Regions from separate parts of the Bacillus sp. LQ16 genome, predicted to be linked through region 2. Evidence: riboswitches for the same ligand, from Rfam matches in the RefSeq annotation. Region 2 holds a riboswitch; the other holds the start of a gene.

Region 1 (16,677 bases), 2.4 Mb from region 2:
GCACCTAAATCCTTTTTCTCCTTTTTTAAACCATTTGCAGTACCAATTGCAGAAAAGCCTTTCGGCGTTACAATTGAACCATTTTCTAATTTTGTAATAGACGCTACTTTAATCATCATGTCCCCCTTATAGATAAAGCGGCATATGTTGTAAACCTGTTGTCTCTTCTAGTCCCGCTATTATGTTTGCATTTTGAATCGCTTGCCCAGCCGCGCCTTTCATCATATTGTCTATAACAGAAACGACCGTAACTCTTTCAGCTCTTTCATCGTAAGCTATGCCAATATCACAATAATTTGAGCCTCTCACTTCTTTTGGACTTGGAAATTTCCCTTGCGTACAAATTCGGATGAAAGGCGATTGTTCATACGTTTCTTCATACAATTTTTGAATTTGCTTTATTTCCATCTTTTGTTTTACTTTTGCATAAAGTGTAATCATGATTCCTCGTGATATCGGTATTAAATGTGTGCTAAATGTAATTGGCTGTGATTCACTATTCCATTCTGTAAGCATTTGCTCAATCTCTGGAACGTGCTGATGCTCATTCACTTTATAAATGTGCAAGTTATCATATAGCTCAGGAAAATGAGTCATTGTTGTTGGTGTTTTACCTGCTCCTGATACCCCTGATTTCGCATCAATAATAATCGAATCTTCTTCAATCATGCCGCTACGTACTAACGGCGCTATCGCTAGCAATGTGGCTGTAGCAAAACATCCTGGGTTTGCAATTAAATTTGCCTTTTGAATCCCAGTCCTTTTCCATTCACTTAACCCATACACTGCTTTTCTAAGAATTTCTTCTTTCGCTGCTGGCCTTTTATACCACAGTTCATATGACGAAGGATCTATCATACGAAAGTCTCCAGATAGGTCAATTACTTTTAAACCTTCTGCTAATAACTTGGGCGTTAACTCCGCCGATACTCCTGCTGGGGTTGCTAGAAATACGATTTCTGCTTCTTTTCCTATCGTCTCCACATCAATTTCTTGTAACGTATGAAAAAGGACATTTCGAAGATGCGGATATACATTTGTTATACACTCACCAACTTGTGAAAAAGAATGGAGAGATGCTATCGAAAAATATGGATGTTGTTCTAATAAACGAATTAACTCAATGCCCCCATATCCAGTGGCTCCAATAATTGCGACTTTCATAAGTTCCTCCTCATATCGATTCTTTAAATTAAGTATGATTATAATATTGTATATTTATAGAGTCAATTAAATATTTATAAATTTTTAAATCTAAAAAAACTTAATTTTATTAGAAAAATAATATACTCAACCGAATTTTTATACAAAAATAGTGCATAGTAGTTTTTTTATTTCACTTCAAGTACAATAAAACAATACATACGTACATACAGGCGGGGAAAAATATGAACGAAAAATTAATTGAGAAAATGATTATAAAAAGTTTTCAACAATATCAATGCAGTCCAATATCAAAAGAAGATCAGGAAATGCTAGTGAAACATATTCAAACGGTGACTCATTCAAATATTGAAATTGATTTATACGAGGAAATTGAGGATATTGTTTATGATTATGTAACTGGAAAACAATAAAAAATAGGAGATTTCCATATGGAAATCTCCTATTTTTTACTTAATGATTTACCTGCTACACGTTCAAATAAACCTGGGAATAAAGCATAAAGTTTCGGGCCAATTCCCATCCACTTCGGTAAGTTTACTTCACGTTTTTTCGTGTGCATCGACTTTACGATTTGTTCTGCTACGTATGTTGGTTTTAACATGTAACGTCCCATATTCTTTACATATGTACCAGATTGATCCGCTATTTCAAAAAAGTTTGTATCTATCGGACCTGGATTAATTGCTGTAACATAAATATCTGTATTGGCTAATTCCATGCGTAAACTATTCGTAAATCCTAATACGGCATGTTTCGTTGCTGCATAAGCACTCGATTTCGGAGTCGCAATTTTTCCAGCAAGTGAAGCAATATTAATAATATGTCCTTCATTCTTGTTTACCATATAAGGTAGTACCGCTTTCGTACATGCTACTAATCCAAATACATTTACTTGGAACATATCTTTTACTTCACCCATTGACGCATCTTCAAACGTTTTAAAAATACCAAATCCCGCATTGTTTACTAATATATCAATACGTCCCACTTCTTGTAATACCTTTGAAAAAACAGACTGTACTTCCATCTCATCACTTACATCTAATACATAATAATAGCAAGGCGTATTATAAGTTTCTTTAATTTTGTCTACTAACGCTTGTAGTTTCTCTTCTGTTCGAGCCATTAATACTGGAGTCGCTCCCTGTGCTGCAACTTGCATTGCAACTTGCTCACCAATCCCACTAGAAGCACCTGTAATGACGATTACTTTATTTTGTAAACGTCCTGTCATTGCTGTCACCTACTTTGCATAATAAATCAATTGTTGCGATGACTCATCAATCATCACTTGTTGATTATATGCTAAATAGTCCAATTGTCCAACCGTTTCTGAAATAGTAAGTGGTAATTGTTCTTTATATAATACCGGAAATAGTTTTACACATACTTCAAATGCTGTCATTGGTTTTTCCTTTAATAACTCAAGTACTTTAAAAGCACGTGTTTCTTGCTTTTGTAATCTCGTTTCAATAAGTTGTTTCACATTTAGAACATCTTCCCCATGCCCTGATAAAATGCGTGAAATATTCATTTCGCTTAAACGCTGTAATGTTTGATTATATTGTAGTAATGGGCGTGCCCGTTCTGTTTGCCCTTCATATGGTGGTTCTAGTATTGGATTCGAAGAAATATGACTAATGAGAGCATCTCCACCAATTAATATTCCATCAGATTCTCTATATAAAGAAATATGAGTAGAAGCATGACCTGGTGTTTCAAGCACTGTAAATCCAGGCAAAGAATTAATACGATCTCCTTCTCTCACAGTATGCGTTAACGATCTATTACAAGAATATTTAAGTGTCCTCGTCGTCAATAACGACTCGTCTTTCAAAAATGCTACTGGCACACCAAACTGTAAGGCCGTCTCTCTAAAAAATTCATGATACCGCTTTAAAAACTCTGGATTTTGTGTGATCCAAGGCTCATTCCAAGGATGTCCAATAATATTCGTCTTCTCAGAAAATATATTTAAAAGTCCACAATGATCTGCATGATGATGCGTAATGACTACTGTTTCAATATCTTCTATCGTATGTCCTAATGTACCTAATTGACTTTCTAACGCATTTCTTGCCTCTTCTGTATTCGTCCCTGTATCAATTAATGTTAATGTCTCCCCCTCAACTAAAAACACATTCACAGTTTCCACTGCAAATGGTACAGGAATCTCCATTCGGTGAATCGCCGTCATGCTTAGCCCCCCTGTCTCTTTCCGGTTCAAAAATGAATACTTCTTCAGTTTACAACTTCTATATATATTTGTCATTATTTTCAGATAAAAAGAGGTGTTTCCTATAAAAAAACGAATGTATGTACATTTATAAGAATTTCTAACCAAAATTAAAGGAGGAACATCATGTCTATTCAAAACATTTCCTTTCTAGGTGCAGGCTCTATTGCTGAAGCTATTATTGGTGGCTTGTTACATGCAAATGTTGTTAAATGTGAACAAATTACTGTAAGTAATCGTTCTAACGAGACAAGATTACAAGAGCTACATAAAAAATACGGTGTCAAAGGTACTCATAATAAAAAAGAATTACTTACTGATGCAAATATTCTTTTTCTAGCAATGAAACCAAAGGATGTTGCAGAGGCGCTTATCCCTTTTAAAGAATACATAAATAATAACGTGCTTATTATTTCATTACTAGCAGGTGTTTCTACTCACTCAATTAGAAAACTACTTCAAAAAGACGTTCCAATTATTCGTGCAATGCCAAATACATCCGCAGCCATTTTAAAATCAGCTACCGCTATCTCCCCTTCGAAACATGCAACAGCGGAACATATTCGCACTGCAACATCTTTATTTGAAACGATTGGTCTCGTCTCTGTTGTAGAGGAAGAAGATATGCATGCTGTCACTGCATTATCCGGAAGTGGACCTGCTTATATTTATTACGTAGTGGAAGCTATGGAAGAAGCTGCAAAAAAAATTGGTTTAAAAGAAGATGTTGCAAAATCACTTATTCTTCAAACGATGATTGGTGCTGCTGAAATGCTAAAAGCAAGTGACAAACACCCTTCTATTTTGCGAAAGGAAATTACTTCTCCTGGCGGAACTACCGAAGCAGGTATTGAAGTATTACAAGAACATAAATTTCAACAAGCACTTATTTCTTGTATTACACAGGCAACGGAACGATCACATAATCTTGGAAAAACATTAGAACAACTAACAAAAGAAAAATAAAAAAAGGAGCTCAAGTTTATTTGAGCTCCTTTTTCTATAATTACACTTAGTTATTGTTCTTCCCAAAAATCTCTTCTTGCAGGCGACGACCAGTCGGCGTTGCTGCAAGTCCACCTTCCGCTGTTTCACGAAGTGCTACTGGCATCGTTTGTCCGATTCTAAACATTGCCTCAATTACTTCATCACATGGAATTGTACTCGTTACACCAGCTAATGCTAAATCTGCTGAAATCATCGCATTTGCAGCTCCTGCTGCATTACGTTTTACACAAGGTACTTCTACAAGTCCTGCAACAGGATCACACACTAAACCAAGCATGTTCTTTAATGAAATTGCCATCGCTGTAGCTGCTTGATCTTGTGTTCCACCAGCCATCTCAACTGCAGCTGCAGCCGCCATTCCACTTGCTGAACCAACTTCAGCTTGGCATCCTCCTGCAGCACCAGAAATACAAGCGTTATTCGCAACAACCATACCGAAAGCTCCTGCTGTAAATAAGAATTCAATCATTTCTTCACGTGTAGGCTGCAATTTTTCTCTTAGCGCAAATAGTACACCTGGCACTGTTCCAGCAGACCCTGCTGTTGGTGTTGCACAAATAATTCCCATCGCTGCGTTTACTTCATTTGTTGCAACAGCTTTGCTTACTGCATCCAAAATCGTATCTCCAGATAAGCCTTTTCCACTCTTCATATACGCTTGAACTTTTACAGCATCTCCACCAGTTAAACCAGTTGGTGATTTCACGCCGCGAATACCACGTTCTACTGCTTGTTCCATCACGACTAAGTTCTTTTCCATACCAGCAATTACTTCTTCACGTGAAATACTTCTTGTTTCCATTTCACATTGAATCATAATTTCTGCGATTTTTACATTTTGTTCTTTAGCTTGCGCCACTAGTTCCGCTGCGTTCCGAAACATGGTGTGTCCCCCCTGCAATTAATCCATAATAGTTACTTGACAAATATTTTGTTGCGCTTTTATTTCTTCAATCACTTCATCTGCTAATAATTCATCTGTTTCAATAACCATAAGCGCTCTTCTTCCTTTTTCTTTACGAGAAACACTCATTGTACTAATGTTAATCTCGTTTGTAGCAAGGATTGAAGCTACTGCTGCAATAGCACCAAAGCGATCGTTATTTACAATAAGTAGTGCTGGACTTGTGCCTGATAATTGAAGATCGAATCCGTTTAATTCTACAACTTCAATTTTACCGCCACCAATTGAGCAAGCAACAACTTCAATTTCTTCTTCACCTTTATACAAACGAATTTTCGCTGTATTTGGGTGAGGTGCATTGGCATCTTCTTCAATGAATTCCACTTCAATTCCGCGCTCTTTTGCTATTTCTAGCGCCTCTGGAATACGTAAGTCATCTGTTTCAAATCCTAATATTCCACCGATTAGTGCTACATCCGTACCATGCCCTCGATACGTCTTTGCAAATGATCCATATAACGAAATGCTTACTCTTTCTGGTTCATGACGAAACAGCTGGCGAGCAACTTGCCCCATTCTTGCCGCGCCTGCTGTATGTGAACTTGATGGTCCAATCATAACTGGACCGATAATATCAAATACTGAGCGATACTTCATCATAACTCCCCCTAAACCTCTATGCAAAAATTTATTCTACTATTCTATTAACCTGCTACATCTGTCGCTTTTCCAGTTGTACCACGAATTTGTTCTGCTGTATGAATTGGATAATTTTTAAATAAAAGTAATCCAATATAACCTGAAATAATACCAGTTATAATAATACATAAGAATCTTAGCATTATTTTCATTAAAAAATGATATAAGATAATCCACAATAAAGTCTGGTAGCAATCCAAAGTTTAACACAGAAGCCATTGCAAGGATAGCATAAACAAGCGATATCTTTCCTATTATAATTCTCATGTTACTCTCTCATGGTTTAGTCAACTTCACTTGTTACGATAATAACTAAAAAGCATGTGACTTATCATAAATTATAATCTGCCCTCATTATAGCTTGTTTTTTATAAAACGCTTACTTTTGTTGAATTTTAAAAGTTCTGAATAAAAGTCCATTCCTGCTATTTGTATCACTTGTATGTCATCTGACTTATATAACAGTTTTTCTAAATAATCATTATTTCGTATTTTTATCGTATATATTCAAACCATTCTAATTTTCTGTATCATCCAAGTATAAGTATAAAATAATAACAGTTTTATTTTTAAATTTTTTTAGACATAAAAAAATGGCAACCCACCGTTACCATTTTTTACAAAATTATTATTTTTCTACTGGGAATGATTTCAAATCTGTCGCTATTTCTGTATTAGAAAACAACTCTCTTGCCTCTTTCAATAATTCCTTATATGTATCTCCTTGATAGCGAGAACTAATGTGAGTTAAGATTAATCGCTTCGCATTTGCCTGAAGTGCAATGCTCGCAGCTTGCTTAGATGTGGAATGAAAATAATCATGCGCTTGTTGCTCATCTTCTGCTGCGAAAGTCGCTTCATGGACAAGTACATCTGCATCTTGCGCAAGCTCCCTACTTGCTTCGCAATATCGCGTATCACCTAAGATAGTAATAATTCTTCCTTTTTGAGGTGGGCCGATAAACTCATTTCCATTTAATATCGTGCCATCCTCTAATTCAACTACTTCTCCATCCTTTAAACGTTTAAAGATTGGACCTGGTTTCACACCCATCTCAAGCAACTTATCAACTAAAAGAGCACCTTGTATATCTTTCTCTACAATACGATATCCAAAACATTCTATACCGTGTGACAATCTTTTCGTTTCTACATAAAATTCATTATCTTCAAATACGGTACCTTCTTCTGTTATCTCCACAACTTCAAGTGGATATTTCACATGTGTCGTACTTACCGATAATGCCACTTCAATAAATTGTTTAATTCCTTTCGGTCCATACACCGTTAAAGGCGTAGTTCCTCCTTGAAATGAACGGCTACCTAATAAACCAGGCAATCCAAAAATATGATCGCCATGTAAATGCGTAATAAATATTTTTTCAATGCGGCGCGGACGTACAGATGTATGTAATATTTGATGTTGCGTGGCCTCGCCACAATCAAATAACCAAGTTTGTCCTCGTTCTTCTAACAATTGTAAAGCAATTGCTGAAACGTTCCTTCCTTTTGAAGGAACACCTGCACCAGTTCCTAAAAATACAAATTCCACTTTCTTTCCTCCAGCTCTAAATATACTCTATCTCTCATCTTACGGAATGTTATTTCAAATGGCAAATTGAATTTACATAACCAATCATCTAGACAACTATATAACACGAACATTATACTTAAAAAATTTAGCAATCGTTCGTGTTTTGTGTTAAAATGATTATACTACATTTTAAGGGAGCGTTTTATTATGAAAGAAGTATTTCGTTTACAAACTGATTTTTCATCTTCATTTGATCGCTGGGTAAGTTCTTTCGTGTCTGATCACCCAGCACAATTAGAATGGACAACTTTAAAGGAATTAATCCATGAATATACAACATCACATACAAATGATACGTTACCAGCATATATTTCTTCAGCTTTAACATATTACGCCCAACGCGTTTCAACTACAAACAGTTCAGAGATTGTTATTTTTGAAAACCCTACCATCTCGTAATCTATAATAAAAAAGCACTGGTTACAGTGCTTTTTTATTTATACTTATTTAGCAAATGATTATATTCCGTCCAAAAGTCTGTATACATACTTTGATCAAACTCATCTAAAATTATCTTTTCACTTGATTTATTGAATAATTCTTTTGCTTGTAGCGCAAAAGAAACAATTTGTTTTCTATATTCATTTTCATTTACTTCTATATGAAGCCCTTCATAGTATATAGCCTTTTGATCAGTAGAAATAACTTTGACAAAATCCTTTAAAACCACATTTTCACCTATATGGTTTATAGTCCAATGAATTAAAATTGGGCATCCTAACATGAGCATAGTGCCACATCCGTGCAAAATAAGCCCCTCTTCATTTTCAATATCACAAATATATTCTTTATCTAAAGTTCGTAACAGAGCTAAAGCTGATTCACTTATTCCCCATTCCTCATCCATACCTGTTTGTGTAATAATCGTTCCATCCACATTTAAATAAAATTCCCCGTGAGAACATAAATCTTCCTGCTCATTAAACAACCACTTTTGATTCTCAATATTTATAATAAAATTTTGTGGTACCATTACAAATTCCCCTTTTATAAAAATATTTATTTTCCACATTATTTATAATTAATATCATGCATTTCATCCCATATATCTATTATAAATCCATTTAATATTTTAAAAACACAGATAAAAAAGATATTGACACTACGATTTTACAGTGCTAACATTCAACATGTAATTGAATATGGTCTCTGTTAGGTGAGGCTCCTGTATAGAGAAACGCTGCTGCCCAAAAATGTCGAGAGACGCCAATGGGTCAACAGGAAAGGTCGGAATGAAGGCCTTTTTTAACGTAGCTGGTTTCAGTACCTATGCTATACAGTGCTAAAACTCAACGAGGGAGAGGTGCATGTATTTTGTCATACACAAAAACTGTTTTTATTTATGTCTACTAGCAGTCTTTGTTGTGGACTCTTTTAACTGCGAATTCAGACCTTTACTCGTTTTGAGTAAAGGTCTTTTTACGTCTATATGCACCTTACTATGAAACAAACATAGCATATTCAGAAACTACTAAATTGTACGGAGGTGAGGAACAGTTGGCAATTGATGATTCGGCCCAGATACCCATACGTTTTACATTCATATTTCATCATGTAGGTAGGAAAGAAACTGTTCCTCACCATTTCAAATAGTTAGGTAACAGATTGTTTCCTCCTTCATGACAGAGGAGGAACTACCGATGTTTAATTTACAAAGACAAGAAACAAAGCATGCTTATGAGCAAGATAGCATGAAAACAAATAACGAATTATTAGTGGAGGTTGCAACACAAGATATAAGCTCTGCGTTAAAACTTTTAGAAACATCTCAAGATGGATTATCTAAACAAGAAGCGTCTCGTAGACTTTCTTTATATGGCCCGAACGAAATAGCTCATAATAAAATGGCACCGTGGTACATTCAGCTTCTGTTAGCATTTAAAAATCCATTTATTTTCGTTTTATTAGCTCTTGGAGCACTCTCCTTTTTCACGGATGATATGCAAGGAACAATTGTCGTATCTGTAATGGTCCTACTTAGTGCAACGATTCGGTTTTCCCAAGAATTTCGTTCTCAAAAAGCTGCCGATAAATTAAAAGCTATGGTTCGAACAACTGCGAGCGTATTTAGAATAAATGGATTTGTACATGAAATAAAAAATGTAACGAATTTAAATCGAAATTACACAACAGAAATTCCAATTGAGGAACTTGTACCTGGCGATATTATTTCCCTTTCAGCAGGTGATATCGTTCCAGCCGATGTGCGTATTGTATCCGCTAAAGATTTATTTGTTAATCAATCTTCTTTAACAGGGGAAGCACTTCCTGTAGAAAAATACGAAAACTGCTACCATACAGAAAATAAGCATATCTTACCGAAAAACATGAAAAAAAATTACAATCCACTCGATATGGAAAACCTTTGCTTCATGGGAACAAATATTGTAAGTGGTAGCGCAAAAGCTGTTGTCATCTCAACAAGTACTGATACGTATTTCGGCTCTTTAGCAAATAAGGTAATCGGAAAGCGGGTAGAAACAAGCTTTGATAAAGGTGTAAACAAAGTAAGCTGGCTCTTAATTACATTCATGCTTATTATGGCGCCTATTGTCCTTCTCATTAACGGATTCACAAAAGGAGATTGGCAAGAAGCTTTCTTCTTCGCTATTGCCGTGGCTGTTGGCCTTACACCTGAAATGTTGCCAATGATTGTAACTGCTAATTTAGCTAAAGGTGCCGTTAACATGTCTAAACAAAAAGTAATTGTGAAGCAACTAAATTCTATTCAAAACTTAGGTGCTATGAATATTCTTTGTACAGATAAAACCGGAACTTTAACAGAAGATAACGTTATCCTTGTTCGTCACTTAGATCCTAATGGAAATAAATGCAATCGCGTCTTGCAATTTGCCTATTTAAATAGTTTCTATCAAACTGGATTGAAAAACTTAATAGATAAAGCTGTTATTAAGCATACAGAGGAAAACAATACATTTGACCCATCAGCTTTTCAAAAGCTAGATGAAATTCCATTTGATTTCGCCCGCCGGCGTATGTCAGTCATCGTAAAAGATATTTCAGGTAAACATACAATGGTTTGTAAAGGTGCCGTAGAAGAAATTTTATCAATTTGCAACTACACTGAAGTGGATAAAAAAATCGTTACACTCACTGAGGAAATACGCTCAAATGTCAAAAAACTAAGCGAGACATTGAATAGTGAAGGTATGCGGGTTATTGCTGTGGCTTATAAAAAAGATAGAAACATAAATGATAAAGAGTACGCAGTAAAAGACGAAACTGATATGATTCTCGCTGGATATATCGGCTTTTTAGATCCACCGAAACCATCTGCAGCAGCTGCAATTCAAGCATTACAAAAGCATGGTGTACAAGTAAAAATTTTAACTGGCGATAACGAAATTGTTACACGAAAAGTTTGTAAAGAAGTTGGATTAGATATCGGCGAACCAATCCTCGGTTACGAGATTGATTCTTTACCAGATAAAGCATTAGCAAAACTTGCTGAAGAAACGACTGTATTTGCGAAGCTTAATCCAATGCAAAAATCTCGCATTATACACGCATTACAAGGAAACGGACACACTGTAGGTTACATGGGAGATGGCATTAACGATGCTGTAGCATTACGTGAAGCTGATGTCGGAATATCTGTTGATACTGCTACTGATATTGCGAAAGAAGCTTCTGATATTATTCTACTCGAAAAAAGTTTAACTATATTAGAAGCCGGAATTTTAGAAGGACGTACTACATTCGGAAATATTTTAAAATATATTAAGATGACAGCTAGCTCTAACTTCGGTAATGTGTTTAGCGTGTTAGTAGCAAGTGCTTTCATTCCTTTTTTACCGATGCTTGCCATTCATCTTTTAATTCAAAACTTACTTTATGATATTTCACAACTTTCTATTCCATGGGACAAAATGGATAAAGAGTTTCTAGAAAAACCACGAAAATGGGATACTGCAAACTTACGAAACTTCATTATTTGTATCGGCCCAATTAGTTCCATATTTGATATTATCACATACGTAGTCATGTGGAATGTATTTGGCGCAAATACACCGAGCGAGCAATCATTATTCCAGTCCGGTTGGTTTGTGGTTGGATTGTTAACACAAACTTTAATTGTTCACATGATACGAACACAGAAGATTCCATTTATTCAAAGCGCTGCATCAACACCAGTCGTTTTATTAACCGCTCTTATTATGGCAATCGGGATTTATATTCCATTCTCACCACTTGGTGCAGCCGTTGGTTTACAAGCATTGCCACTTAGCTACTTCCCTTGGTTAGTAGGAATACTATTAGGCTACGCTTTTTTAACACAATTCCTGAAAAAGCTTTATATTAAAAAGTTTCATAGCTGGTTGTAAAAATAAGAATGAGTGGGTATTCCCCGCTCATTCTAAAAGACATAACAGATACTTATATATGGAGGTGACCATGATGGTATGGTACGACATTGTATTCAGATTAGTTATCGCAATTATTGTAGGTGCTTGCATCGGAATGGAAAGGCAATGGAGACACCGAATGGCCGGGCTGCGGACAAATGCTCTCGTATCACTTGGTGCCTGTATATTTGTTTTATTATCCGTCATGCTTGATCATGATGCTAGCCCCTCACGCATTGCTGCTCAAGTCGTTAGTGGCATTGGTTTTTTAGGGGGTGGCGTTATTATCCGCGATGGTTTTAGTATTAGAGGGCTAAATACGGCAGCTACTTTATGGTGTGCAGCTGCTGTCGGTACTCTTACAGGCGCCGGTTTCCTCGTTGCAGCTATATTAGGTGCAGCCGGCGTGTTACTAGCAAATATACTTCTTCGCCCAATTGCTCTTTTTATGAATAAAAAATCAAAAGAAGAATCACCTGAACAAACGAACTACTTACTTTCCCTTACTTGTTCAGAAGAAACTGAAGCACATATTCGTTTTTTACTTATGCATATGGTAAGTACAGAAGGGCTCAGTTTAAAAGAGTTGTATAGTGAAGATGTAGATTCTAATCAAAAAGTTTGTATACAGGCTACATTACATTGCAAGACAAATGCAGCTATCTTAATTGAAAAAATAGTAAGTAGAATGCTATTAGAATCTGGCGTTACTGGAGCTGGATGGAAGACTTCTTTAGATTTAGAAGCGAGTTAAATAGGAAAGGTGTCATGATTTTTACTACTTCATGACACCTTCTACATAAATTTATTTTCTAACTTTTGTTGAAACGACTTCTCTTGCTTACGTAATAGTTGACTACCTCGTTGTAAAAGTGGTGTTCCATACTTATCATTAATTTGATCAATGACAGCAAGTAGCGGTTCTTTTTTTGCATCCTCTTCAAATGAAAACAAATCTAATTGTTTCACCGATTCTGTCTTCCACTCTATTTCAGTAGCTGTAACACCTAGTAAACGAACGGAATCACCATCCCAATGTTGCTTCCATAAACGGGATGCTGCTTGAAAAATATCGCGTTCTTCCCAAATCGCATTTTTCAATTGCTTACTCCGTGTTACTGTTCGCCTATCATGGTATTTAATCATAATTTGAATATTATAGCTGACAAGGGTTCGCTTTTGTAACCTTTTACTCACTGACTTTGATAAACGTTCTAACATATCAAGTAATTCTTTCTCTTCATCCATATCCTTTGAAAAAGTCATCGAGTTACCGACACTTTTATGCTGTCCCATTTGACTCGGATCCACTTCCCTATCATCCATACCTTTTGCACGCCTTTGCAAATCAACACCGTGCTTGCCAATTTTAGCGCGAATGATATGCTCGTCTCCCTTTGCCAACTGTTCAATTGTCTGTATATGAATATCATTTAATTTTTCAGCTGTTTTCTCACCAATTCCATGCATTGCTCCAACTGGACGTGGCCAAATCAGTTCTGGAATATCACGTTTTCGAAGTACGGTAATACCGAGAGGTTTTTTCATATCAGAAGCTGTTTTTGCTAGGAAAAGATTTGGAGCGATTCCGATACTACACGGAAGCTGCAACTCTGTTAATAGTGCTTGTTGAATCATCTTTGCTATTTCAAGAGGCGAACCAAGTGCGTAGCAATCTGTAATATCTAAATATCCTTCATCTATTGAGACTGGTTGTATCTTTTCTGTAAAACGGGAAAGGACTTGAAACATTTGAAATGAAGCTTCGCGATATAATGCGAAATTAGGACGCCTTACAACTAATTGCGGGCATAACCTTTTCGCTTCCCAAAGGGGCATCGTCGTACGTATTCCGTATTCTCTCGCCTCATAACTACATGTTATAATAATTCCTTTTCTCTCTTTTTCATTTCCAGCAACCGCTAATGGCTTTCCTTGTAATGATGGATCATGAGCAATTTCAACAGATGCGAAAAAGCAATTCATATCTACATGTAAAATTACACGACCATTTTTCGGATACATTTCTCGCATAGTACTCACTCCCTAATCAGAACGTTCGTTCTTTTATTATATCAAATTTTGCACAATAGTTATAATAATTACTTGTTCTTTTTTATAATCCATATAAAGAGGATACACATGTGAGAGAGGCTGATTATGGTGAAATTAACTATATGTTCCTTGTAGTTATATTAATCATCATAATTATTTACTCCTTCCAATTTTCAACATGAATACGTTTGGATTTTTCTCTCGTCTAATATTATATACTGCTATGATTTTTCTTGTATTGGCTTATACGCCTTGTAAAAACAATCGAATCAAAATAAAAAGCGTGTAAATCACAATTGATTTACACGCTTTTTCTATTCTATTACTTCGCTACTTCTTCAATAATTGCAACAACTAATTCTGCTGTTTTTGCTAACTCTTCAACAGGAATCTTCTCGTTTGTTGTATGAATTTCTTCATAACCAACTGCCAAGTTAACTGTTGGGATACCGTGTCCTGCAATTACGTTTGCATCACTTCCGCCACCACTTTGGTGAAGAGAAGGTGTACGACCAATTTTTTCAGCTGCACGTTTTGCAACTTCTACAACGTGATCGCCATCAGCAAATTTAAATCCTGGGTACATAACGTTTACTTCAACGTCTGCATGACCACCCATTTCTTTTGCAGTTGTTTCAAATGCTTCTTTCATTTTCGCAACTTGTGCTTCCATTTTCTCATTGATTAAAGAACGAGCTTCTGCAAAGATTTGTACATGATCGCAAACGATATTCGTTTGTGTACCACCTTCAAAACGTCCAATGTTTGCAGTCGTTTCAGAGTCAATGCGACCAAGTGGCATCTTCGCAATTGCTTTCGCTGCGATAGTAATTGCAGATACACCTTTCTCCGGTGCTACACCAGCGTGAGCTGTTTTCCCGCGAATAATTGCGTTCACTTTCGCTTGTGTTGGAGCTGCAACAACGATTTCACCAACTTTTCCATCGCTATCTAATGCGTAGCCATACTTCGCTGTAATACGCTCACGATCTAAAGCTTTTGCACCAACAAGACCTGATTCTTCTCCGACTGTAATAATAAATTCAATTTTACCGTGAGAGATATTTTTCTCTTTTAAAACACGGATTGCTTCGAACATTGATGCTAATCCAGCTTTATCATCCGCGCCCAAAATTGTTGTACCATCTGATACGATATATCCATCTTTAATAGAAGGCTTAATTCCATTACCAGGAACTACTGTATCCATATGAGAAGTAAAGTAAATTGTATCAACACCATCTTTTGTTGCTGGTAAAGTACAAATTAAGTTACCTGCACCATGACCAGTTACAGCCATTGTGTCATCTTCAAATACTTCTACACCTAAATCTGTAAATTTATTCGTTAATACTTTGCAGATTTCTGCTTCAAATTTCGTTTCAGAATCTACTTGTACTAATTCCATAAATTCATTTACTAAACGTTCTTGATTAATCATAAGACTGCGCCTCCTGCACTACCATTATGTATGTAACACTATTAATTATAACAGAATTTCGCAAAAGTTTCGAAATACAAGACAAAAAACAGATGGTTTACATGTCTAGATAACCATCTGCTTTCTATTACTCATTTAACAATACCCAGCGCATATGATCCTCCCACACGCCATTTACCATTAACATCTTCCTAGACACGCCTTCATATTGAAAACCTATCTTCGTCACTACTTGTATAGATGCTAAATTACGAGGCATAATCGGAGCTTCTATACGATGTAACTGAAATCCCTCAAAAGCAACTTGAATTGCTTTTCTAAGCGCTTCTGTCGTATACCCTTTGTTTAACTCTGCTTTATCTAATTTATAACCGAGTACACAAGATTGATAAATGCCACGAACGATTAAATTAAATGAAATACACCCAATTATTTTCGTATCATCACCCTTTTTAAAAATCCATAGTCTGATGATTTTCCCTTCTTCGAACTCTTTTCTATCCTTTTGCAACTTTTTCTTTTGATAATCTAGCGTAAAAAAATCATCCGGTCTATACTCTTCCCAAGCTTTTAAAAACTCACGATTTCTGTCGTAATATTGAAGAACTGTTTCAGCATACGACTCATCAATTTCCTTTAAATATAAACGATCTGTTTCGTATATTTTCATCATCGTATCTCCATTCTTCAGCTTGCCCAACTAAAAATTAACAATATACCCTTTTACTATATTCTCTACACACACTCAAATTTCCTGTTATATTTTGCAACCCCTTCCCGAATTTTGTCCTTACTCTCCCCTTGTCCATAATTTCATTTCTCGTTACAATGAAATTGTACTGATTTGCAAGGAGGTATAACGATGCATAAAAAAGCTCAAAAAATTATGGTTTATGTGATGCTAATTTCTATGCTTGTAACAACATTACTTGCTGGCGCGAGTATGTTTTGGTAAAAAGGGCGATGTGTTCGTCCTTTTTTTACTTTTTACACATGACAAAATAAACCATCTCGACATCGAGATGGTTTATTTTATATAAAACACAATCGCTACAATACTAAAGGAAAATGACATTACAAGTGCTATGACAAAACTTGTATATTGTTTCTGCTGAAATGCCCCAATAACAAAAGTGAGATTAAGTAATGCCATACATACAATCGCTACAAGATAAGAACATATATTAAAAGTTGCCAATATGAATG
Region 2 (16,677 bases):
ACTTTTCAATATCGACACCGTTATAAATTGTATTTATTTTTTCTTCTGCTACATGAATTGAAATTAAATTATTCTTTTCAAACTCACTTACTGTAATAATATTGTTTACATATTTATTCATGAAATAACGAAAAAGCGTTGGCATTTTCTTTTCTAATATCGTTACATTATGTTTCGTATAAACAATTTTCATCTTTTTTTTAATAAACTTTTGAATTAGAAAAGCATATAATACCATTCGCAAACTATTTGCATGAATAAGTTCTATCTTTCGTTTACAAATTTCGTTTCGTAAATAATAAAGATTTCTCAAATGATTCCATCGACTAAGTAATATAAAATTTTCTTTTCTAGTAAGAGATTCATATAGTTCTCCATCACCTGCAGCTGTATAAATCTTAAAATCATCATAACGCAAATTACTTTCCAATTTACAGAAATAGCTCTCGGCTCCGCCAGTTATCAATTTATCTGTCATCAACAGTATATTCATAATTGCGTCTTCCCAACTACATTGATTTTATTTTTTTTATAAGCATGATAAGCATACTTACTAAAATAGTAAAAAATTTGCACCGAATTCAGTCGTTCTTGTTCCCTTAACAATTTCCAATACCGAAAAGCTGCTCTAACTTTATTTCTCGAAACAGAATTTGCTACAATTCGATACTTCGCTAATACTTGCTGTATCCCTTTTGCTTCATACCCTTCATGTAATAAGTTCAGCCATAACGCTGTATCTTCCGGCTGTATACTAGGCATTTCGACATACGGAATTTTTTTACGATCAATCATCACTGTTAAACACCCGATAATTGTATTTCCTACTAAATAATGATAGTCAACAGATTTTGGTACACTCACTTCGCAATTTAGTTCATTACCATTTTCATCAATTAAACTATACGACGCATATGAAAAAGCTATATTCATTTCTTCCATAAATAACAATTGTGTCTTCAATTTATGCGGCAACCATATATCATCACTATCTAAAAAGGCAATATACCTTCCTCTTGCCTCTTGGATCGCTAAATTCCGAGCTTTAGCAGCACCAACATTTTCTTTTAATGATAATAACCTAATTCGTGAGTCTCCTTCTATTATCTCTTTAATTTTTGCGGCAGATTGGTCGGTTGAACCGTCATCAACGATAATCATTTCCCAGTTTTCATACGATTGATTCTGTACAGATGAAATTGTCTCACCTATAAATCGTATACTATTATAAGAAGGTGTTATTACAGAAACATAAGGCGGCTCGTTATGTGCTGATAGACATTTTACCATCTATCTTTCCCCTTCCTTCATATATTGAAATATACTTCACAACAACTGCTAAAAATAAAAAGAACGCTTCGTTAATAATGAGTGACAATGCCATCATCTGAAATAAAAATGCAATCATAGTCAATAGAAGATATGGTTTTTCACGAAACAAAGTATGCTGCGCTAGCTTGAACATTAATATGAATAAAAACGCGCTATATAGAAGAAAACCAATTGTACCCGATTCAGACAAAATTTCTAAAAATGTATTGTGTACATATAATTTTTCATTAAATTGATACTCATAATAATTCGAAAAGTTAAAAGCACCGATTCCGATATATGGATTGGATAAATAATATTTAAAAGCAGCTTCCCATAATGTAAATCTACCACTTCCATTATCATGGGAAAAATCAGAAATTCGTTTATTTAATATGTCATCTAATTGGCCCCCCATTACACTATTCGATAAACTAAAAATAACTACACTAAACAATACTAAACTCATAATTATTTTTATTTTTTTGGCGAAACTAGATATACATATATATACAAAAACGACAAGTACAAGCGCTAATATACCGCCCCTTGAAAAGGTTAATAAACTCGTCGTAACACATAAAATTAACCCTAGGATGTTAGTGATATTTTGTAAATTCGTCATATAGTACATAAAAAATATTGTATTATAGAAAATAAAAATGTTAGGATCATCTAGCAATCCAATTAACCGTGGATATCCTCTATCAACTAATAACCCGGCAAAAATTTCTCTCTCTTCTCCACCGTATAAACTAAAGTATTGTAAACCGATTATATAGAGTATTAGACTTACTACATTAAATACTACTCCTACATAAGCAATAGATGATTCAAGTACCACTATTTCAGTATTGCCCAATAAATTCCTCATTATAAAATAGCATCCTAAAACAAGTAGCACGCCAAAAATCATACGAATACTAGCATTTAAATACATAGAAAGAATTCCACTCAAACAATAAATGAAATAAAACAGTAAAAATATAACTTCATGAAAATATAACTTTTGAATATGAAAGTCTTTAATTGTTAAACAAAAATATATGACTAAAAAAATCATATATATTTTCAATGAAAATCCAATATATAAATTGTATTTACTTAACATAACAAATAATATTAGAAGAATAATCCATCCCATCGATACTTTCATATTATTTTCCATAGGCTATATCCCCTGTTTCGTAATATAATCCTTTTTGCGTATTTTTCTTATAAAAGAAAGAAGAAGTTTTTTTAGCTCATAATCATATAGGAATATGGCAGCTACTACAATTAGTATATTAAGAACAAGCGCAATTAAATGATATGTATGCAATATATATTGCACTCCAATAAAGGTTACACCAAAATAAATTGTATACGGTATTACAATTTGGAATACAATTTTTTTCTTCACTACACTTACCGCTATATATCCCACTAAAGCGACTATTTCAAATAAAACCATAGCGTATGCCGCTCCTATCACTCCACCAAGACTACTAAAGCTATAAAGCATAACCCCACCTATCACCAATGCTACACACTGCACAACAGTTCTCTTATTTTGACATCCACTCGTCGTTAAACCGTCAGCAATAGCAATATTTAAACTTTGTAGCACAATAAGAAATGATAATATTTGGAGTGGCTCTACTGCATTGCTCCATTCTTCATGAAAAAATATAGAAATAAAGTATGGTGCTAAATGATATAAACCGATCGTCATACATATTCCTACAATCGCCATTGATTTAATTTGAAGCAAATTTAATTTCGTATGCTCTTCTATATTATTCTGGTTATAATGCTTAAAGAGCACTGGAAAAAATGCACCTGCAATTACCCCTGGTACTTGATATAAAGCTGCCGGCATCCGGTACGCCACTGCAAAAACACCTACCATACTTAATGGCAATGTATAGTTAAGCAAGATAGGTGCTAATTGTGGCGTACTCATTATTAAAAAACCGCTAATAATAAAGGGAGTTAATTGCCAAAATAAAGCTTTATGAATTACGACTTTCATATTCATTTTCGTCTTTCTTCTCATGATATATATACTGAATAAACCACCGATCATATACCCAAAAGCATATAAGCGAGCCGTTACATACACCGGTAACTCTCCGAAAATACAAAAACATGTAATTATAATGACAACCGATGCTGATACAACTTTAATGAGCGCTATATACTTCATACGTTCCGTCAGTTGAAAATAGGCAATTCCTATGTTTTGCCAAGTTAATCCTATTAACATGAAAAACATTACGTTTATCATCATATAAATTAAATTTTTATCCGCATACATATAATGAATAACAATATAACCGATTATAGAAATAAGAATAAGTAGAATCATTCTTATTTTTATATACGATGATAAAATCTTCTCTAAATCTGCTCCATCCTTTGCCCCTTCTCGAAGAAACGTATTACTAAGTCCTAAGTCTGTAAAAAATAACATAACAAACGTCACTGCTATGGCAACACTAAACATCCCATAATGTTGTGCGTTAAAAAAGTTTGCTAAAACAATTAAACTGACGGCCTGAAGAAGGTTAGCTAAAATCGTACTATAAAATAGATGGATAATATTGTTTAGAATAGATCTACCCATACAAGTTCTCCTTTGCAAGTAACCTACTTACATATGTTGTTTGTTTACATATATATTTATCTTGCACCATTACCGTTCAATACAATTAAAACGGTTTTACATAAAATACGGATGTCCAGCCGAAATGTTTTCATTTCAATATACTCCATGTCCAGCCTCAACTTTTCCTTTGGATCAAGATTATATCCTCCATTTATTTGTGCCCATCCTGTTAATCCTGGTTTTACCATTAAACGATCCTTAAATTCTGGAATAAACGTATCAAACTCATTATAAAAAAACTCTCTCTCTGGTCTAGGGCCTACAAAAGACATATCTCCTCTTAAAATATTTAAAAGTTGTGGTAATTCATCAATTCTCGTTTTTCTTATAAACAATCCAACTTTTGTAATTCTTGAATCATGTTCTTTTGCCCATTGTGGGCCATTTATTTCAGCATCCTTTACCATTGATCTTAATTTAAATACATTAAACTTCTTCCCGTTTATACCTAAACGTTCTTGAAAGTAAATTGGAGCCCCTGATGTTTCTAAAGTAATCATAATACAAAAGAACAACATAATTGGTATCGTTAATAGTAACAATATGATTGAAAATATAATATCAAACAAGCGTTTTACACTTCGATTCAATATGCTAGGCTTTTCTTGAGCCGGAATCGTATACAACTTGGCTTGATTTGTTTCACGAATCATGGATCGTTACCCCCACATTCAAGAATATAAAATTATACCTATTAATTCACATTCTTTCCTATTTATATCCGCTATTACTTTTTGCACTGTACGTAGTGAATCTTTTCGCTTTTTAACTGCTAAGACCATTCCATCGCATTTCTCTGCAATAATGTGCGTAGCAGGAAGATCAAATACTTCAGAAGAATAAAAGAAAATGTAATCAAAATCTTCTTTCCACTTAGCAATCGCATTATCAAATTCATCCATAGCAACTAAGGGCGTCCCTGTGTGTACTGTTTTTTTTGCAGGAATACAATATAAGTATTTAGACAAATTACTAGAAAAAGATTCATAATTGCAGGGGAAAGAGCTTATTATATCGTTTACGGTTATCATGTGATCACTTTGTAATAATACATGTAATTTAGGGTCAGAAAAATTCACATCAATAAGTAACACCTTTTTCTTCATTTCTGCAAACACTAGACCCATATTTACTATAAGTGAGGCAACAACCCCTCTGTCCTTCGTTGAACTAACTGTGAATAGTTGTTTTCCAGATTTTTTCAGCTCGTGATACACCGTATAAAACTGCTCTTTCATCAGATTATCATGCAAATCGAATGGCAGCTGTTTCTTTGTCCTAAACATCGACATGTTCACCTCGATATATAGATGATTGTTTATCAATCTCTGTAGATTTCTGTTTTCTATTCGGTTTCACATTTATGTGACCAATAACAGAGACTGTTGTTATTTTCTCTAAATCTTGTTCCGTGTATATACGTTCATCAAAATAATCTCGAAATACAGCTAAACCTATCCCAACAAAAAAACTAACAATTAAAGAAATAGGAATGATCAGTTGAAATTTCGGAAACAATTTTTCAGCCTGTTCCTGTAACTCAGGATCAGTCAACACTTTCACACCTTGTACATTTGTGTACTGTTGAAAACTTTGTTGTGATTGCTCTGCCAATGTCTTTACAATGTCTTTCACGACTTTCGGATTGGAATCTTTTACTGTAACAGTTACAATTTGTGAATTGTCCGTATTCACTACCGAGATTTTTTGTGCTAATTCATAACTTGATTGCTCTAATTTCAAAGTTTTTTTGACTGTTGAAATAATTAATGGGCTTTTTAAAATATCAACATACGATGTTACTAGTTGCTTATTTTCTTGTGTTTTATTTGTTGAATTTTCCTTATTAAACTCATCTAAATTCCCAACAAGAATTTGCGTTGAATATTGATATGACGGCTTTAAAACATACATAGAGATAAGAACTAAAGAAGCGGTTAAACAACACATCGTTAAAATAATCGTTACGAATCTTCTTTTCAATAATTGTTGAAAATCTTTTATACTCATTTCTTGCTTCAATTATTTCACCGCCCTTTTCTGAATAACATCCTGCAAGTCACTCTTTACAGATACCCCTCTCTTCTTTCTATCCACTTGTTTTGTTACATACTTTCCGACTCTGAATGCAAATTTTTCTACATATATATACGAAAGTATTGCAAGTATAAACGAAAATATAAGTGAAAAAATTAAAATAATAGGCAACGGTAATATTTCATGGAACATGTATATAAGGGAAAACAACGATATAATATGGTATAAATAAAGACTGTAAGAAATCTTCCCCAAATATAACAAGTATTTATTGCGTAGCAAGGATGACAAAGTTGATATTGACAAACTTAATATGACAAATAGACTTGCACTTATCGCCACTACGTAGTCTCGAAATATAAAATTATTGAGTACTTTAATTTCTCCAATAAGTCCTTCATACATAAAAAGTAAAATCGCAAATAAAAACCATGCAATTTTCGTGTTTTTAGTACAATTACTATAAAAAACTATTAAATTATTTTTATACTTCGCAACTAGTGCCCCCAATAAAAACAGCACCGTATAATGCAACGTTAATGCATAGCTTGTTAATGTTAAGCCCGAGCGAAACAAAAATAATATTACGACAGAACATATACTAAAACTAAACAATAATAGTAATGAACACCTTAACGTTTTTCGTAAACAAATCATCAAAATTAACGGAAAAATTATTGATATTCGCATTTCATGGACAAGTGACCAAATCACACCATTATATGCATCTGTATTATATTTCCCAACCAATAAAATATGTTGCGCTATTAAGCTTGGAGAACTTTCAATCGTCCATGAGCGATTAAACCATTCACTTAAATAAGAAATACCATATTCACTAATTGTAGCCTGGCATATAATAGCTATAATTATTGCCACAATATAGGGAATATATATTCTGCATATACGTTTTAAAAGGTATGACCCATAGCTACTATAGGTTTTTTGAATAGATTCATACAAAACAAATCCGCTCAAAACAAAAAAGATAATAACAGATTCGTTACCACTACTAAAAATAAGACGAGCAGGCGTTTCTTTTAATAGATACACAACAAATGGTTTATTATCTTCATAACTGTAATTTTGAAATGCTGAAAAAATCATTAAATGATGACCGATCATTACTATTAATGAAGAAATCCCTCTTATAGAATCCAATTCTTCGTATCTCTTCATCTTTTTACATCAACTCCTAATGAAATGATAATAATCATTTCAAAGCGACATCTTTATTCATATTCCTCTCCTTTCTTTTCATTCCAATTTTTCATATTAAAATGATTTTATAGTATAAATTTGAGTGTATTGTAACATTTTTTGTAATATTATGAATAGCGAATCTCAAAAATTGGTATATACCAATTTCAACCTCGAAAAATGAGTAATATTGATAGAAAAACACTATAAAAATTTCTTGCATATTTACAAAATTAAAGAGATGAATAGCGTTTTTTCAATATAAAATAAAAAAGATAGCCTACATAGGCTATCTTTTTTATTTTATTTAATTACTGGCACCACTATATGCTACATGTCGTTTCTCAATTCTCTCTTCAATTTCTTTCATATTTTCTTTATTATTTAATAGTGATTGTTTATTTTCAATTAATAATTGTTTAAAAGATTTTCTCACTTTTTTTCTCATTTTCATTGTCCTCCTTGGGGGATGGTTTATATAAAAGATAAAGAATTATCTGTGTGTCCTTATAATAATTGATTGTTGTGAATTCTATTTGAACTTCATATGAAAATTCCGTTTATTTTCTGACAACTTTGTGAACACGAAAAAAAGACTCTCTAAAACTATGTTGAAATTAATTCACTTCATTATAAAAATTACTATTCCCATCAACTTTTATCATTATATCTTGTCGAAACATTTATATATTTAAAATTGAGTTCGACATAATTTTATTTACTATAATACTGTTTACAAAAACAAAAAGAAGGTGTCACCAAGTCAAATTTCGACTTATGCAACATCCCTCTTTCCAAACTATTTATAGCATATTTATTAATATTTCAGGTCTTCCCCAATTCATTTCTTCACAAACAAATCTAAGTTTTTCTTCATCCATTGTGTGTAATCCCTCTTCTAGTAAACATGAAATTGGAACTTCACAGTGAATTTGTGCTAATTGCAACGAAATATTTAAGTTCTCTAAATCACTTTCAATCTTCGTACGCTGCGCTTTTGTTAATGATTCTACATTTTCTAGTACAGCGGATACTGTTCCGTGCTCTTGAATAAGCTTATACGCTGTTTTTTCACCGATACCTTTTACACCTGGATAATTATCACTTGTATCTCCCATGAAAGCTTTTGCATGGACGATTTGCCACGGCTCTACACCTTTTTCTTCCATGATTTTCTCCGGTGTGTAATATTCGTAATTTCCAATTCCTTTACGCAGAAGCATAACCGTAACGTTCTTATCAACAAGTTGAAGTAAATCTGTATCACCAGTTAAAATATAAACTTCAGCTTCATTGCAGTATTGTTTTGCAAGCGTACCGATACAATCGTCCGCTTCGTAGCCTTTCATACCGATAACTGGAATGGATAATTTCGCAGTCATTTCTTGCACTAAATCAAATTGAGGAATTAATTCTTCTGGTGGCGCTGCACGATTTGCTTTATAATTCGAGAACGATTCTGTTCTAAATGTCGTACTTCCCATATCCCAGCATGTAACGATATGTGTTGGTTCAATCGCTTGCGTAGCTGTTAACAAGTGTTTCATATAACCATGAATCCCATTCGTAGGGGTTCCATCTTGTCGTTTCATAAATTGTCCGTAGACACTTGTTGCGTAAAAAGCACGAAATAATAGTGCCATACCATCAACTAATAATACTTTTTTCATAATTCCTCTCCTATTAAAAAAATAATAACCTCACGTTATCACGTAAGGTTATATAAATAGATTACCATTCTACGTTTTTGCTCAACTTTGTCTATTATACATTGTTTTTGTATATTTAGCACCATTAACACATTAAGACGTTCTACTACAACAAGTATGCAATATGCCTGAATACGTATTTTTTCCAGTAGAAACAACTACAGCCTTTGCACTTCCACTAACGATATGTGAACCTTTAAAACATACATTTTCAAGCTCAAGTGGATTATAATCTTTCATCCGTTTTAATGGAATAAATCGTTTACGTTCAAGGTGATAGCAGCTTTCAAACTTCTCTATACTCGCTTCGTTTCCCGTTAACACAGACTCATTCACTAATAAATCATCTGCATAAATAATACGTACATCAGCTGGCACAGCATCTCCAGCCGAAAGAAAAATCATATCTCCAGGTACAAGTTCTTGCACTGGTATCTCCATCATTTTCAGTTCACTATTTAGCCCTGTACTACTAGAACATTCTACTCTAGATACAGTAATCGTTTCACGTTGTAATTCATCACACACACGTTGTTTTGAAAAACCTGGAATCATGCCACCAAGCTTCATCATTACTTCTGCAAGAATTGCTCTTTTTGAAGTTAGTTCATTTCGGCCATATACTTGAATACGTTTTTGCGCCTCTTTCATTGATAGTCCGTCTCTTGTTGTTTTAAAATATGCAAATACAGATTTTACATCTCTTGTTGCAATTTCAATTAATAAATCTTTATTTTTTTGGAGCATTGTTTGTTCTTTTATTGATTTTTTATTTAGTTTATATGACGTGTTACCCACAGTTTTGTTTGCATATAACATATTATCGTCTCCTCCTTTACAACATAGGAAGAAACGCTTTGTTTCTCAATTTATCCACTTTTCTGTGAAAGTGTCTAGCGCTTTATAAACGCTACATTGTGATAAATATAGAGGGAGGAACAAATCGTTTCCTGCCTACATCATATATTTTTGATTTGAAGTATATGGGTAACGGAACCGAGTCAGAATTTGACATGCTCCTCACCTCCTCGTTTAATTTTATAGTTTATACTATGAAATTACTCATAGCTTGGTAACAAAAAAGACCCCTACCCTTAAGAGAGTAGTGGCCATTACATACACAAATAAACGATTTCTAATATAATTAGAAATCTACGGACCTCTCCCTCGCCGAGTTTTAGCACTGTATAGCATAGGTACATTACCAGCTACGTTAAGAAAAACCTTAATTCGATCATTCCTGTTGACCCATTGGCGTCTCTCGACATTTTTGGGCAGTAGCATTTCTCTATACAGGAGCCTCACCTAACAGAGACTTATTTTCATTACATTGAAAATGTTACTCTTATTTAAAATAGATGTCAACAGTAGCCTACAATTTTTTCAAAAGGTATGGCAAACTAACGTATATAAAGTGAAACTTTAATCAGTGGGGGTTTTGTTCATCCCCCACTGATTATTAGCCCTCACCAATCGGGCTGCCCGGCAAATAGCGGGATAAAATAAAAAACTTTACGTTTAAACGTAAAGTTTTTAATAAGTTATACAACCAGCGATTACAATCCCAATCGAAAGCGATAAAAACATAAGAAAAAGACCGACTGCTTGATTATCTTCTTCGAGACTTTTGTTTATATTAAAGCGTGGTGTAAGCCACTCAGCTAAATAAAAGACGATAATTTGAGCCAAAATCCCAACTGCTCCCCACGAAATCATATCAAGAAGTGAAATTGAATTAGCTGCTGTCGAATATAAAACAACAGCTAACCCAAGTAATCTTCCTCCAAGCACATAGCTTACCGCCTTATTTCCTTGAGCCATTAACTTAAATTCCTTTACTTTCGTTGTCACTTCCATTAAGAACAGACCTATACATAAAAGGCCGAGTGTTACTGCTAAATATAATAAAAAATTAATCATTTTTTCCCCTCCTTTTTATACCTACCGGTAAATAGTACGATTCATTTCCTGTAATCTTTTCTCCCGCACGAATACCGATACTACTCGCTTTTCCAGCAATTAAAAACGAACCAAACACATATGACAGTTTCTCGATCCCTTTTTCTGTTTCCAAGGATACGACTGGCAGTTCGGTATACTTTTGAAATATCGGCAGTGACGCTTTATACGTTTCGTGTGCATTTTGAAGCATAATATTTTCGTCTTTATCGCGAATCGTAATTGTATCTCCTTCTCTCCCAAATGAAGGTTTTTGAACGAAAGAACCTTTTCCTAAAAATAAATCTGGTTCTAAATATGTAGGTAACATATATTCTTTAATCCACTGTTGTTCCTCATTTGTATAAAAGACCTCTTCTTCTGCTAACCCCCAAATAAGACACTGAATTGATTTTGGCTGAAGTAAAAATGCTGACAAAGGATTTATTATAAAAAGCTTTCCGGTTTTTACAAGTTGTAACAGTTCCACACCTACCAAATCTCCTGTTTCAGGATCTTGATCCTCAATTAAATCTTCTATCGGATATGTTTGGCGATATAAAACATCAATCTTCGCCCCATCTTTATCGACTAGAGCATCCTTTGTAATTCTAAGTTCTGACATTGGCAATACTTTATTTTCAACATGGCATAGCTGACTTAAATACATAGTGGTATTCCAATCCTCGATATGTTCATGATGTGCTGTAAAAACAACATTTGGATTATCTAATCCCTTTGTCGCTTCCATTACTGCTTTCGTTACACCAGAAGATAGCAATCGTTCTTGATCCGAGTTTGGATCATCATAGCCTAGATTTTCACATACTTTCCCATTCATTTGAAAACATTCCACAATAAAAGTTGGTGTATCACTATTAAACTCAAGCATTTTGATTTTATTATCCTCTGTTACAGCAAAATCAAATCGCGAAATTACAGATTCAGGATAAAGCCCTTTCATTCTAATGAATGATAAACTCGCGGATGGAAAGCCAAGATCTAGAAGCTGTTCGTCACTTAAATTACGCAGCAGTCTAGCAGTCTTAAAAAATATTTTCCCCATTCGTTCAGTCGCTAAGTGTAATTGGTCCAAAGTCTGATTTGTTATAGAAAAAACATGAAACAAACTATACTCACATTCATATAAATCCGACCAAAAATTCGGATATTTTAAATAAAATTCTTTTCGATCCCTTATGTATTGCGACATATTTTAGCCCCCAAATCCTCCCTTTGAACCGCTTCCAATTCCACCTTTAAATTCAGCAGACGATTGATACGATTTAAACGCCGATGAATTTTTAAAAGTGGATTTATTTTGATAGTATCGCCCACCATAGAAATAATGCCCACGATAACCTGAACTACTATCATCACACTGCCATACCCCAAGTTCATCATCCCAATCCCAATCAGAACAACTATTATCATTCGGTTTTGGGGGAAGATCTTGTGCGCAGCCAAATAAAGTGCCAGTCATTAAAGACGTTACGACACCACCTACTAGCCATTTCGTTTTTGTCACCTTCGCACTCCCCTTTTTAAATTCTATTCCTATTATATAGGATGGCATGATAAAGTAGAAGAAAAAGGAAGAAGAGGGATTAAATGCGCTTAGAATATCGACTTAATGATGAAACGAAAGGGTATCCTGCTTTATGGAACTACGCCAATATTTCTAATTCTGAAATTATCGCACGCATGACTTGTGAATATTTTATTAAAGAGAAAAATACTTATGTTGTTACTGCAACTTCGGTTGATCCAGACGGAACAGCAGTTATTTATATTCAAAAAGAAGTTTTCGCCAATGACCCTTCAGACCCTACATACTCCCACATCGGTTTTGAAATTAGAGAACTAAGTGAAACGAGTTCAAGCTTAGTAGATAGTCAAGATGTATGGAACTACGAAGAAATTTTACCATCTCTTCATTCAGATATTATATATATTCAGCGAGACGGCATGTCTATGGAATTCTCCTTGGATTCAAGAGAGATTGATGAAGACAGAAAGTGCTACATTTATTACGGAAACTTCACAGGTGAATCAAGATAATATTGATATATCTATGCAACAAAAAAACCTTACGTATAAAACGTAAGGTTTTTATATAGCCCCACATATGCCGTTCTCTCTAGATGTCCATAAACCTGCTCTCACAGGTGGATGCTCTCACAAATGTTTGTAACTTCCTTCTTAAAAAGATGGCATGTTAGCTACATTTAAATATTGAACTTCCTTATTAAACTTATTGGTTTAAGACATGCATAAGCTACGTACACCGTAGGAATTTTATATAAGGTTAGTTGAAATAAGACCCCCGCACGTGCCGCTCCTCGTAAATGTCCAAAAACCCGCTACTCGCAGGTGGATGCCCTCACAGTTACCGTACATCTTCCTCCACAAGGAAGGCTTGATGATGGTCGCTAAATATTGAGCTTCCGTATAACTAACATCGGTTTTAGACATAAATAAGTTACGTACACCGCAGGATGTATTATTTACTTGTCGTTATATTATCACATTGTTTCCAATGTGTAAAATACAAAGTTTTTCGAGCAATCTCTTGCTTGTGACCTTATTTTAATACAAATTATTTTTGCATGCAAGTGATTAATCTTCTTCTTTTGCAATTTGATTTTTTGGATAAGAAATCCAATCACTCCAGCTACCTGCATACAATTTAACATTTTGGAATCCAGCCAATTTTAACGCAATGATATTTGGACATGCCGTAACACCAGAACCACAATATACAATGGTTTCCTTATCTTTCGACAGATTTTGGAATCGTTCTTGTTGCTCAGCTTCATTCTTAAATTGTCCTGATTGCAACATTCCATCCTTCCAAAAATAGTTTGTTGCTGTCGGAATATGTCCTGCTTTATGATCGACAAGTTCCTCTACACCAGCATAACGTTTTGGCTCTCTTGAATCAATTAACGTAACATCTGCACCTGCCTGGATATTCTCTCTTACTGTTTCCATCGATACAAGCATATGATCTTGTATGTTTGTTTTAAATGTTTTTCGTATAACAACAGGAATTTCCGTTGTTGTCGGTAGTCCATTCTCTTTCCAAACCGGGAAACCACCATCTAATATATATACTTTCTCATGTCCTACATAGTTACATAACCACCATAAACGAGCAGCATTTGCACCAGCTTGACTGTCATACGCAATTACTGTCGTATGTTCATCAATACCAACCTCCGAAAGCTTGTCCGCAAACTCTTCAATGCTTGGCAACGGATGGCGGCCACCATGTTCTGCTATAGGACTTGATAAATCTAAATTCAAATCAAAATATAACGCATGAGGAATATGTTCTTCTTCATACTTTTCTCTACCCCAATTAGGATTCGCTAAATCAAAACGACAATCGATTACACGGACGTTCTCATCTTCTATATGCTCACGTAACCATTCGACTGTAACTATCATCTTTAACGACCTTCTTTCTCTTGTAAACGACTTACATACTCCATAACCATTTCTTCTGTAACATATTTACGCTGCAAGGTAACACCATTTTTTGCAAGATCATTAATTTGCTTTGTTACAACATTAATGACATCAACCGAAAATTCTTTCCCATTTGACGCAAGAGATACGGCTGCTTCAATAGCTGCTTCACGCTGCGCATCTAATTGTAAACATGCTTTTACACTTTCATTTTGTTTACGAGAATGTGCTGTAATTGCTTTATGTACTTCCATCTTCTCTTCCCCCTAAATAAGTTATACGTTCTAATTCAATTCCATTGCAAGCCGAATCATATCACGGCATACAATGCCATTTTCAATAATCTCTTCTTCATAATGCTTCGAAAAGTAATCAAAATCAATAGAAAAAATACGAAATCCACATTTTTGATATAAAGCAAGTTGTGAAACACTAGAATTGCCTGTACCAATTTCAAGTTTTGACATACCATATCCTTTAGCAGTTTCTACGGCATGCCTTAATAGCTTCTTCCCAATCCCTTTTCCTTGCAAATGCTCTGCAACCGCAATATTCATGATTTCCATCGTCTTCGGCCTTGTTTCCAAAAGAACATACACACCGATGATGCTGCCCCCTTGCTTTGCTACGTATGTTAACCCTCTTTGTACATATATAGCTATTTGCCGTTCACTTGGATCAGCAAGTAGCAATAAAGACTTCGGTATAGCCTCTTTTAAAATACGTTCTATTACAAAAGACATAAAAAATCCCCCCATCTCTATTGTTCTAAACCCTCCTTGTCTACCATAAATAATAGAAAGGAGGGATTCACCATGGACAACAATGAGAAAAAATGCAACGTCATCTCTATTGATGGAAAGAAGAAGAAAAGCGACACGTATTCCTATCCAAAATTAGTAGTTGAAAATAAAACATACGAATTTTCTTCATTCGTCTTATGCGGTGAAACACCAGATGGCAGACGACTCGTTCTTACTCATATGATTTCTACCGATGAATTTGCTGGATTTGTCAAATCTTTAGATACTGTACTGCAAAAGAAAATTGAACGAATCTTTTTCTCATAACGACTATATAACATAAATTTCTTTTTCAATCTCTACTAACTGATTGTGCAATTGTTCTTTACTTTGTTCATATAGAGATACATCGATCGTTTCAGCCAATGCAAACAATATACTTTCATAATAGTTCATTACATCTTGTTGCATCACTTTTTGGAATAAGTTCCACTTCATATCCCATTCTTGCTTATAATGATGGACAAATAAATCTTTTTCATCGGCTACATAGTTTGATACAAGCGGTTCTAATACAGATTTAGCGTCTTCTTGCATAAAAGCTTTGTCATTCTTTTCAAAAAAGCTTTTCTCATTTTTAAAATGTGCCAGTGCTTTTTTGAAATCTTTTATTTCAACTGAAGGGAACGGTTCTTTATGTGTAATATCTTTATATTCATACTCAACTGTTCCATTCATAGAAATTGATTGATTTTCTACTTTACAGTTCACTACAATTTCGTCCTTTGCACGCTTCATCGCTTCGTCTATCCATTTTTCAAGACGTAATGATGTCGCACGCATTTCTTGTAATAAATCATGCTGAATAAATGCTACTAATTCCATAACACACTGTTGCAATTGTGTTTTCACATTTCCATCCGTTCGAAGTGACGCCGGATTAATAAATTCAGTAAACACATCGTTATAACGTAGGAATAGACGCTGTTGCACGTAATAAAGCAACTCTTTCACTTCATTTTGCATCGCCTGTTCTTCAGCAAGTACACTATATGATGAAATAATATGAAGTAGTTGATCACGCTCTGCTTCATATTTTTTCGTTTGCTTATCTTTCTCTTCATTCCCCTGCTTTGCACCATTTATCATGTTTACTAAAAGTTGATCTGCTCCTTGCAACGCACCATATAGAGCATGCACAGAAACAAGCATTAAATCTCTCATCATAAAGGACGTAAATGATTCCTCAAACTTAGTAATTCCAGAGTTTTGTAAAATACCATACTTCTCTTTTTCAACATTCTTTCCTTGTTTCTCTTCAAGCGCACATAAACTTGAAATTGCAAATAAACGCGGATTTCTAATACCGTATTGCAGTAGCTGATCTGCGATATAACCTTTTACCATTTCAAGTTCTTCTTCAGACTCTGCTAAATCCGCCGCATTAATTAAGAAGAACATTTTATCAAGGGCAAAAGTATCCTTTACACGCCCAAGCTGAATTAAAAATTCACGATCAGCACGAGAGAATACATGGTTATAATATGTTACAAATAAAATAGCATCTGCATTTTTAATATACTGGAATGCAACATCCGTATGGCGAGCATTAATA

What was found. Region 2 has a riboswitch for magnesium ahead of AC3EMB_RS08305 (P-type ATPase actuator domain-containing protein). Riboswitches for the same ligand answer to the same signal wherever they lie in the genome.
Region 1: another riboswitch for magnesium. It lies ahead of mgtA (magnesium-translocating P-type ATPase); the one in region 2 lies ahead of AC3EMB_RS08305 (P-type ATPase actuator domain-containing protein).

Annotation. Positions count from the first base shown of each region.
Region 1 is NZ_CM173491.1:4,040,322-4,056,998, forward strand. It holds gene argJ (bifunctional glutamate N-acetyltransferase/amino-acid acetyltransferase ArgJ) at 1-116, opposite strand, end outside; gene argC (N-acetyl-gamma-glutamyl-phosphate reductase) at 127-1,164, opposite strand; gene AC3EMB_RS20260 (YqzH family protein) at 1,389-1,577, shown strand; gene AC3EMB_RS20265 (SDR family NAD(P)-dependent oxidoreductase) at 1,607-2,401, opposite strand; gene AC3EMB_RS20270 (MBL fold metallo-hydrolase) at 2,411-3,364, opposite strand; gene proI (pyrroline-5-carboxylate reductase ProI) at 3,530-4,369, shown strand; gene sdaAA (L-serine ammonia-lyase, iron-sulfur-dependent, subunit alpha) at 4,416-5,294, opposite strand; gene sdaAB (L-serine ammonia-lyase, iron-sulfur-dependent subunit beta) at 5,313-5,972, opposite strand; gene AC3EMB_RS20290 (hypothetical protein) at 6,020-6,157, opposite strand; gene rnz (ribonuclease Z) at 6,643-7,566, opposite strand; gene AC3EMB_RS20300 (DUF3932 family protein) at 7,756-8,007, shown strand; gene AC3EMB_RS20305 (hypothetical protein) at 8,042-8,581, opposite strand; M-box (ykoK) riboswitch at 8,750-8,917, shown strand; gene mgtA (magnesium-translocating P-type ATPase) at 9,249-11,954, shown strand; gene AC3EMB_RS20315 (MgtC/SapB family protein) at 12,028-12,729, shown strand; gene AC3EMB_RS20320 (DNA polymerase IV) at 12,771-14,009, opposite strand; gene AC3EMB_RS20325 (tripeptidase T) at 14,353-15,471, opposite strand; gene AC3EMB_RS20330 (GNAT family N-acetyltransferase) at 15,599-16,144, opposite strand; gene prli42 (stressosome-associated protein Prli42) at 16,334-16,426, shown strand; gene AC3EMB_RS20340 (DUF3894 domain-containing protein) at 16,499-16,677, opposite strand, start outside.
Region 2 is NZ_CM173491.1:1,618,134-1,634,810, reverse strand. It holds gene AC3EMB_RS08355 (glycosyltransferase family 4 protein) at 1-493, opposite strand, end outside; gene AC3EMB_RS08350 (glycosyltransferase family 2 protein) at 490-1,290, opposite strand; gene AC3EMB_RS08345 (O-antigen ligase family protein) at 1,265-2,479, opposite strand; gene AC3EMB_RS08340 (oligosaccharide flippase family protein) at 2,483-3,919, opposite strand; gene AC3EMB_RS08335 (sugar transferase) at 3,976-4,614, opposite strand; gene AC3EMB_RS08330 (CpsD/CapB family tyrosine-protein kinase) at 4,633-5,253, opposite strand; gene AC3EMB_RS08325 (YveK family protein) at 5,240-5,983, opposite strand; gene AC3EMB_RS08320 (acyltransferase family protein) at 5,984-7,177, opposite strand; gene AC3EMB_RS08315 (FbpB family small basic protein) at 7,506-7,646, opposite strand; gene AC3EMB_RS08310 (5'-3' exonuclease) at 8,002-8,868, opposite strand; gene AC3EMB_RS08305 (P-type ATPase actuator domain-containing protein) at 9,001-9,726, opposite strand; M-box (ykoK) riboswitch at 10,062-10,227, opposite strand; gene AC3EMB_RS08300 (DUF350 domain-containing protein) at 10,441-10,827, opposite strand; gene AC3EMB_RS08295 (glutathionylspermidine synthase family protein) at 10,820-12,058, opposite strand; gene AC3EMB_RS08290 (hypothetical protein) at 12,062-12,373, opposite strand; gene AC3EMB_RS08285 (hypothetical protein) at 12,457-12,906, shown strand; RNA gene ssrS (6S RNA) at 12,961-13,144, opposite strand; RNA gene ssrS (6S RNA) at 13,166-13,348, opposite strand; gene AC3EMB_RS08270 (sulfurtransferase) at 13,465-14,298, opposite strand; gene AC3EMB_RS08265 (YpbS family protein) at 14,301-14,573, opposite strand; gene AC3EMB_RS08260 (GNAT family N-acetyltransferase) at 14,604-15,062, opposite strand; gene AC3EMB_RS08255 (DUF3931 domain-containing protein) at 15,135-15,389, shown strand; gene AC3EMB_RS08250 (dynamin family protein) at 15,393-16,677, opposite strand, start outside.